One region of the Kribbella sp. NPDC048837 genome, then DNA from elsewhere that is predicted to be linked to it. Evidence: riboswitches for the same ligand, from Rfam matches in the RefSeq annotation. Region 1 holds a riboswitch; the other holds the start of a gene.

Region 1 (4,104 bases):
CGCCGGCTCGATCGACTGGCTCACGCCGCAGATGTTGGAGATCGTCGCGGTCGGCGCGATCGCCATCACGTTCGAGTTGCGCATGCCGTCGCGCAGCACCTTCTGCCGCAGCGCGTCCCAGTCCAACTGCTTGCCCTCATCAACGATCACGTCGCCGTCCCGGGCGGTCCGGAGCAGCTCGAGCGAGTCGATCGGCAGGGTCCCCTGGCTCCACAGCGAACCGTCATACGTCGAGTAGCGGCCGCGCTCGGCGGCCAGGTCGCTGGACGCCTCGATCGCGTGGTAGCTGATCTGCTCCATCGAGCGGTCCGCGAACTCGATCGCGGCGTCGGAGGAGTACGGGATCCGCAGCGCGAACAGCGCGTCGGCGAAGCCCATCAGGCCGAGGCCGACCGGGCGGTGCCGCTGGTTCGCCCGCTCGGACTCCGGGGTGGTGTAGAAGTTCACGTCGATGACGTTGTCGAGCATCCGGACCGCGGTCTTCACCGTGTCCCGGAGCAGCTCGGCGTCGAGGCCGTCCGCGGTCAGGTGGGCGACCAGGTTGACCGAGCCGAGGTTGCAGACCGCGGTCTCGTCGACGGTCGTGTTGAGCGTGATCTCGGTGCACAGATTCGACGAGTGGACGACGCCGTCGTGCTGCTGCGGCGAGCGGACGTTGCAGGCGTCCTTGAAGGTGATCCACGGGTGCCCGGTCTCGAACAGCACCGTCAGCATCCGGCGCCACAGGTCGACGGCCTTGACCCGCTTGAACACGTGGATCTCACCACGGTCGGCGGCCTCCTCGTACCCGACGTACGCCTCGGCGAAGGCCGCGCCGTACAGATCGTGCAGGTCGAGGACCTCGTTGGGGGAGAAGAGTGTCCAGTCGCCGCCGGCCTCAACGCGCTGGAGGAACAGATCCGGCACCCAGTTCGCCGTGTTCATGTCGTGGGTCCGCCGGCGTTCGTCGCCGGTGTTCTTGCGCAGGTCGAGGAACTCCTCGACGTCGATGTGCCAGGTCTCCAAGTAGGCACAGACGGCGCCCTTCCGCTTTCCTCCTTGGTTCACCGCGACGGCGGTGTCGTTGGCGATCTTCAGGAACGGTACGACGCCCTGCGACTCACCGTTGGTGCCGCGGATCTTGGCGCCGATCCCGCGGACCGGGGTCCAGTCGTTGCCGAGGCCGCCGGAGTACTTCGCGAGCAGTGCGTTGTTGCGGATGCCGTGGAAGATGCCGGCCAGGTCGTCGTCGACCGTGGTCAGGAAGCACGACGACAACTGCGGCCGGGTGGTCCCGGAGTTGAACAGGGTCGGCGTCGACGACATGAACCGGAACGAGCTGAGCAGCTCGTAGAACTGGATCGCCCGCGCCTCGCGGTCGTCCTCGCGCAGCGCCATCCCCATCGCGACCCGGAGGAAGAACGCCTGCGGCAGCTCGAAGCGAACCTTGTCGATGTGCAGCAGATACCGGTCGTAGAGGGTCTGCAGACCGAGGAAGGTGAAGTCCAGATCGCGCTCGGGCCGGATCGCGGCGGCGAGCCGGGCCAGGTCGAAGCTGGCGAGCTCCGGGTCGAGATGCCCGGCCTCGACGCCGACCTCGATGTAGCGCGGGAAGTACTCGGCGTACGCCGCGGTCATGTCGGCCTGGCTCGCCTGCCGGGGCTCACCGTGGACGCGGCCGAGGGCCTCGCGGCGGATCTGGTCCAGCAGCAGCCGGGACGCGGCGAAGCTGTACTGCGGCTCGGTCTCGACGTACGACCGGGCGGCCATCACCAGCGCGAGCTCGACCTCGTGCTGCGCGATGCCGTCGTAGCAGGAGCCGAGGGTCTCGTCGAGGATCAGCTCGGGGTCGACCGCGTCGAGCCCGGCGGCGGCCTCGGCCACGATCACCCGCAGCCGGTCGGTGTCGAGCGGTGCCCGGCTGCCGTCGGCCGCACGGACCGTCAGCGTCGGCTTCTCGGTGACCCCGGCGGGGTCGGCGGGTGTGCGGGCCCTGGTCCGCTCTTCGCGATAAAGGACGTACGCGCGGGCGACCTGGTGCTCACCGGCGCGCATCAGCGCCAGCTCGACCTGGTCCTGGATGTCTTCGACCTGGACGCTGCGGCGGGCGTCACCGCGGCTGGTCAGGGCGCCGACGACCCGGCCGGTCAGGTCGGCCACCAGGTCGCGGACCCGGTGAGTGGCGCCGGCCCCGGCGCCCTCGACAGCGAGGAACGCCTTACTCATGGCCACGGAGATCTTGCTCGGGTCGAACGCGGTGCTACTGCCGTCGCGGCGGACGACGGTCAGCTCGATCGGCAGGTCTGCCGAGAAATCAGGGCCGGCCTGGTCGGCGGCCCGGGAGGACGAGGCGATGGTCACAGAAGCTCTCTCCACACGAGTGTCGGAGGTCCTCGACCACTGCGCGGGCAGGCGCACGACGACACGGCCGCACCGGCCGGGAACACTGCCGTCACGCCCTGCGACCCACCCGCGAGGTCTCGGACCGCGCGCACCGGTGGTGCGCGCGCCGATGGCAGGTATCCGGACTCGCGGAAGGTCTCCGCTCACCGTTGCGGGGCAGCTCCGGAGTCGCACCGGATTCCCCTGTTGCCTCGGAGTGACCCACATCTTGTGGTGCCAGCCGCTCCGAACCACCAGCAGTAGTGATGCTAGGTGGTCGCTCCGACAATTCGTGGCATTGCCGCGCCGCGCCGCGCGTGTCGCGGCGTGTCGCGCCGGCGGCCGGTCGTCACGCGGCGACCGCATACAGATCCTGGAGCGTCATGATCTCCGAGCCGTGGTGGATGAGCTCGCGATTGAGCCGGAGAACGACGTGGCCGAACGGCTCGCCCGCGTCCAGCTCGGTCGCCTGGCTGAGCCCGACCGTCATCACTTGCTCCTCGTCGAGTGCGGCGATCGATTCCTGCCACGCGTCCACCCAGTGCGTCAGCCAGGCGACCGCATCCCGCGCGTTGCCGTGCAGGGTGATGTCGGCCCGGCCCTGCCGGCTCTCGCCGAAGGTCCACTCCCAGCGCTCGAAGAAGGTCTCGGTCAGGTGGGCGATCAGCCACGCGATCGTGCGCGGGCCGCGATGATCCGGCTCGTCCGGCCATTGCGCGACCCATTCGCCGGATCCGAGCGATCGGAACCGGCCGGCGTAGTGCCGCCGGACGACGGTCAGTGCCTCGCTGCTCGGTCGCCAGAAGTACTGCTCGTCGGTCAGTTGGGCGAGCCGGCCGGACAGCACCATCCAGCTGAAGCCGAGCTGGCCTCGCACCATCGCCATCGCCGAAGGGCGGTGCAGGATGTCCCAGTCGAACGGCTCCGGCATCACGGTTCTCACGCTCCCCGTCACGGCGCCTCGATTTGAGACGCGATCGAACATGTGTTCGAATTGTGTCCCGACGGGGAGGAGAAAGTCAATGCGGATGGTGTGTTGGTTCTGGCCTCGACGGCACGGGTCTGCTAGGCGGTTGGATCCTGGTATCGGCCGCAGGGCTGGCGAAGCGCCGCTCGAGCAACGTGAAGGCGTCGATCAGTTCCGGCGCCTCGTACACCCGGTTCCGGCGGCCGTCGGTGATCTCGCGCAGGACCTTCGCCTCGACCAGCCGGGTCAGTCCCTGGTTGGCGGCCTGCTGGGACCGGTCGATGAGCTGCGCGGCCGCGGTGAGGGTGAGGACTGGAGCCGCGGGCAGTGCCTCGATCAGCAGTTCGGTCGCGGAGCCCGCGCGGACCGGAGCGGCTCGCTCGCGCCAGGCGGTCTTGAGATCGGTGGCGGTCTGTTCGAAGCGAGCCGCCTCCGCGGTCGCATGACTGCACGCCATCGCGAACATTCGCAGCCACGGGTTCGCCGCCGAGCGAGCCTTGGCGGTGGTCGCCCGCCCGACGTAACGGAAGTCGGTGAGCGCCTCGATGTACCGCGCCGCGTGCGTGGCGAGCGACAACGACACCGGTGGCACGGTCCGCGAGACCAGGCCGTCGGCCCGCAGGATCAGGTGGATCAACGCGCGCCCGGTCCGGCCGTTGCCATCGGCAAAGGGATGGATCGTCTCGAACTGCGCGTGCGCGATGGCGGTCTTGGCCAGCACCGGCAGCCGCGACTCGCGGACGAACGTCATCAGATCGGCGAGCAGGTCGGGGATC
Region 2 (4,104 bases), on a different contig from region 1:
GTCCCTTCGGCATCTCAGGCCGCCTTCCGCTCGGTCACGGTGCGAATGAGGTTGCCTGCGGCAACTTCACCGAGGTCGAGGTACTCGGCACCCAGATCCGCGGCGAGCTCGGCGGCCAGGCCGAGCCGGACGCCGCGGCGCGGTTCACAGTCGACCACGACGGTCGCGATCCCCTGCTGGGCGAGCCATCCGGCCGCCTGCCGGGCTTTGGCGAACGCGTTGTCCCCGTGGGTCGCGCGGCCGTCGGTGACGAGCACGAGCAGGGGGCGGCGGCGTGGGTCGCGGATCGCGGCGATCCGGAGGACTTCGGCCGCCTGGAGCAGTCCTTCGGCGAGCGGTGTGCGGCCGCCGGTGGGCAGCGACTCGAGCCGTCGTACGGCGGTCTCCACACTGCCGGTCGGCGGCAGCGCAACCGTGGCGTCGGCGCCGGCGAACGTGACGAGGCCGACGGTGTCACGCCGCTGGTAGGCGTCGAGGAGCAGCGAGACGATCGCCGTCTTCACCTCGCCCATCCGCTTCTTCGTCCCCATCGAGCCGGACGCGTCGACACAGAACAGCACAAGGTTGCCCTCACGACCCTCACGGACGCCTAGCCGTACGTCCGACGCCCGTACGGCGAGGCCCGCGCCGGTGCGACCCCGTGCATGCTGGTGCGGCGCGGCGGATCGAATGGTCGCCAGGAGATGCGGCCGCCCGGCCTCCCGCCCGACGCGTGCTCGATCCCCCACCACGCGCCCGGCCTCGGTGATCGCCCGGGAACGCCGCCCCGCAACCCCCGCCCCCGCGGCCTGCACACTCAACAACCGCGCTTTGTAAGGCTCCGAACTCCCGACGACGTCACCCGTCGGCCCGGGGCCTGCAGTTCCTGGCGCGGGTGCATCCACCTCCTCTCCACTGGAGTCGGAGGATGGATCCACACCCCCGCCCGGACCACCTGAGTCGTCGGGACCACCTGGACCATCCGGGTCGTCGTCCGGGTCCTGCGGGGGCGTGCTCTCCTGGATCGCCTGTTCCAGCTGCTCCTCGTCGAGGCCCGGGGCGTCGAAGGGGTTTCGGCGGCGTCGGTGTGGGAGGGCCAGCTTGGCCGCGGCACGGACGTCGTCGACCTCGACGACGGTGCGCCCGGACCACGCTGCGTGGGCGACCGCCGTACGGGCGGTGACCAGGTCGGCCCGCATCCCGTCGACGTCGAACGACGCACAGATCTCCGCGATCTGGCGGAGCGCGGCGTCGGTCAGGATCACCTCCGCGAGCAGATCGCGCGCCTTCACGATCCGCTCGGCGAGCTCGCGCTGCGGACCGTCGTACCCAGCCACGAAATCGGCCGGATCCGCCTCGTACCCGAGCCGCGCGCGCATCACCTCGACCCGGACCGCGGGATCGCGGCTCGCCACGACGTCGACGGTCAGGCCGAACCGGTCGAGCAGCTGCGGGCGGAGCTCGCCCTCCTCCGGGTTCATCGTGCCGACCAGGACGAAGCGCGCCGGGTGCGTGACCGACACCCCGTCGCGCTCGACGGTCGCGCGACCCATGGCGGCCGCGTCGAGCAGGACATCGACCAGGTGGTCGTGCAGGAGGTTGACCTCGTCGACGTACAGCAGCCCGCGGTTCGCGCCGGCGAGCAGGCCGGGTTCGTACGCCGTGATGCCCTCGGCGAGCGCCTTCTCGAGATGCAACGACCCGAGCACCCGGTCCTCGGTGGCGCCGACCGGCAACTCCACCAGCCGCGCCGGCCGGGTGAGGGTCTCGGGCACGGCCGGGTGCGGGCCGTCGGGGCAGGTGGGATCCGGGTGTTCGGGATCGCAGGAGAACCGGCAGCCTGGGACGACGTCCACCGGCGGGAGGATCTCGGTGAGAGCGCGGACCGCGGTCGACTTCGCCGTACCCTTCTCGCCCCGGATCAGCACACCGCCGATCGCCGGGGAGATGGCGGCCAGGATCAGGGCGAGTTGCAGATCGTCCATCCCGACCACCGCGGTGAACGGGAATCCGGTGGACGGTGAGGCAGGCCGCATCGGCGGTGGGTCCCTTCGTCGAGCGGGTGTCCGCGCCCGCTACGGCTGCTGGTACGCCGTACCGCGGAGACCGCGGCCCGACGGACGGACGCGGATGTCCTGGCTCCCGGGCAGCAGCTGAGCCGACCCGGTCACAGTGGCGGGACCGCCCCGGACTCCCGGCCGCAGCCGGTCACCGGTGTTCCTCCACAACCGTCGGCCCGATCATGGCACACCCCAGCCCTTCACTCAGCGACGAGGTTCACACGCGTACCGAACAACGGGTAGTGGTCCGCCCAGCGCCGAGCCGCGGCCGCCCGTCACACGGGACGCCGGAGCCTGGGGATGAGGACTACCCGTCCGTCGGTACGGCACCTCAGGCCGCGATGCTGATGAGCTCGTCGGCGACCCAGCGTGCGACCTGGGCCGGGTACGGGTCCGGGAGGCCCAGGACGATGTGTCCGAAGCCGGCGTCGACCGCCTCGGCGATCGCATCCTTGGTGGCACCGGGCTGGGCGTACGACACGGGCAGGTGGATCGAGCGGGTGATCGTCGCGGGGTCGCGGCCGATCTCCGCGCAATAGCGGTCGAGCAGTGCGCTGCGGCGTACGACGTCCTCGATGTCGCCGCCCGGGATGTTCCAGACGTCGGCGTGCTCGGCGACCACGCGGAGGGTGGCGGACGAGCGTCCGCCGATGAGGATCGGCGGGTGCGGGCGCTGGACGGGTTTGGGGTTGCCGAACGCGCCGGTGAGCTGGACGTAGCTGCCGTCGAAGTCGAACGGCTCGGTCTCGGTCCACAGCCGCCGGATGACGGTGCACGCTTCGGCGAGGGATTCCACCGAGTGCGCGAAGTCGTCGTACGGCAGGCCGTGGGCTTCGTACTCGCGCCGGGCCAGCGGGTGGCTCGGCCGTGAGCCCGCACCGATCCCGAAGTCGAGCCGTCCACCGGAGACGATGTCGACGGTCGTGGCGATCTTGGCCAGCATCGCCGGCGGCCGGAAGCGGTTGCTGGTCACGAGCAGACCAAGGCGCAGTCGCTGGGTCTGCGCGGCCAGCGCCGAGAGCAGCGTCCAGCCTTCGTACGCCGGTCCGCCCGGGTCCCCGGCGATCGGCATCAGGTGATCGAACAGCCACGCGTGCTCGATCTCCGGGATGGCGTCCGCCTCGCGCCACACCCGCAGTACGTCGTGATAGTCGACCTGCATCGGCGCGGTCATGATTCCGAAGCTGGGCATGGGTTCTCCTTCAGCGACGCCGCAGCGACGGCTCGAGCAGCGCGGGTGGGGTATCGAACTTCTCGTGCGGGGCGAGATCGGTGCCGGGGGCAACGATGCTGTCGACGGCGTCGAGGACGTCAGGACCGAGGACGGTGTCGGCTGCGGCGAGCTGGGAGTGCAGGTGGTCTACGGTCCGTGGCCCGATGAGCGCACTGGTGACGGCCGGGTGGGCGGTGACGAAGCCGAGGGCCAGTTGGATCAGCGTCAGGCCGGCCTCGTCGGCCACCTTCGCCAACTGCTCGACGGCCTCGAGTCGGGCCTGGTTGTACGGAAGCGTGGTGTCGAACCGTTCCGGTGCGAAGACCGAACGGCTGGTGCTGATCTCCTGGCCGGCGCGGACCGCACCCGACAACCAGCCGGACGCCAGCGGGCTCCAGGCCAGTACGCCCAGCCCGTACTCCTCGGTCACTGGCAGGACGTGGGCCTCGATCCCGCGCTGCAGAATCGAGTAGCTGGGCTGTTCGGTGACGTAACGGCTGAGGTGATGCTCGCGGGCGGCCCACTGCGCCTGCACGATCCGGTACGCCGGGAACGTCGACGACCCGAACGAGCGGATCTTCCCCGCGCGTTGCAGGTCGGTCAGCGCCGACAGTGTCTCCTCGTCGCTGGTGCTCGGGTCCCATCGGTGAATCTGGTAGAGGTCGACGTGATCGACGCCGAGCCGGCGGAGGCTGTTGTCGAGCGCGGTGACCAGCCAGCGGCGCGAACTGCCCTGGTGGTTGCGCTCGTCACCCATCGGCATGGTCGCCTTCGTGGCCAGCACGAGATCGTCGCGGCGGCCGGCGATGGCCTTGCCGACCAGCTCCTCGGACTCCCCCTGGCCGTACATGT

What was found. Region 1 has a riboswitch for cobalamin ahead of ACZ6O0_RS27580 (ribonucleoside-diphosphate reductase subunit alpha). Riboswitches for the same ligand answer to the same signal wherever they lie in the genome.
Region 2: it holds a riboswitch for cobalamin, as region 1 does, so the genes downstream of both, ACZ6O0_RS18185 (putative cobaltochelatase) here and ACZ6O0_RS27580 (ribonucleoside-diphosphate reductase subunit alpha) in region 1, are expected to answer to the same signal.

What each region holds. Positions count from the first base shown of each region.
Region 1 is NZ_JBVJHF010000006.1:202,320-206,423, reverse strand. It holds gene ACZ6O0_RS27580 (ribonucleoside-diphosphate reductase subunit alpha) at 1-2,334, opposite strand, end outside; cobalamin riboswitch at 2,477-2,632, opposite strand; gene ACZ6O0_RS27575 (DinB family protein) at 2,711-3,292, opposite strand; gene ACZ6O0_RS27570 (Fic family protein) at 3,381-4,104, opposite strand, start outside.
Region 2 is NZ_JBVJHF010000003.1:534,902-539,005, forward strand. It holds gene cobO (cob(I)yrinic acid a,c-diamide adenosyltransferase) at 1-13, opposite strand, end outside; gene ACZ6O0_RS18185 (putative cobaltochelatase) at 15-2,015, opposite strand; cobalamin riboswitch at 2,088-2,224, opposite strand; gene ACZ6O0_RS18190 (LLM class flavin-dependent oxidoreductase) at 2,371-3,231, opposite strand; gene ACZ6O0_RS18195 (aldo/keto reductase) at 3,242-4,104, opposite strand, start outside.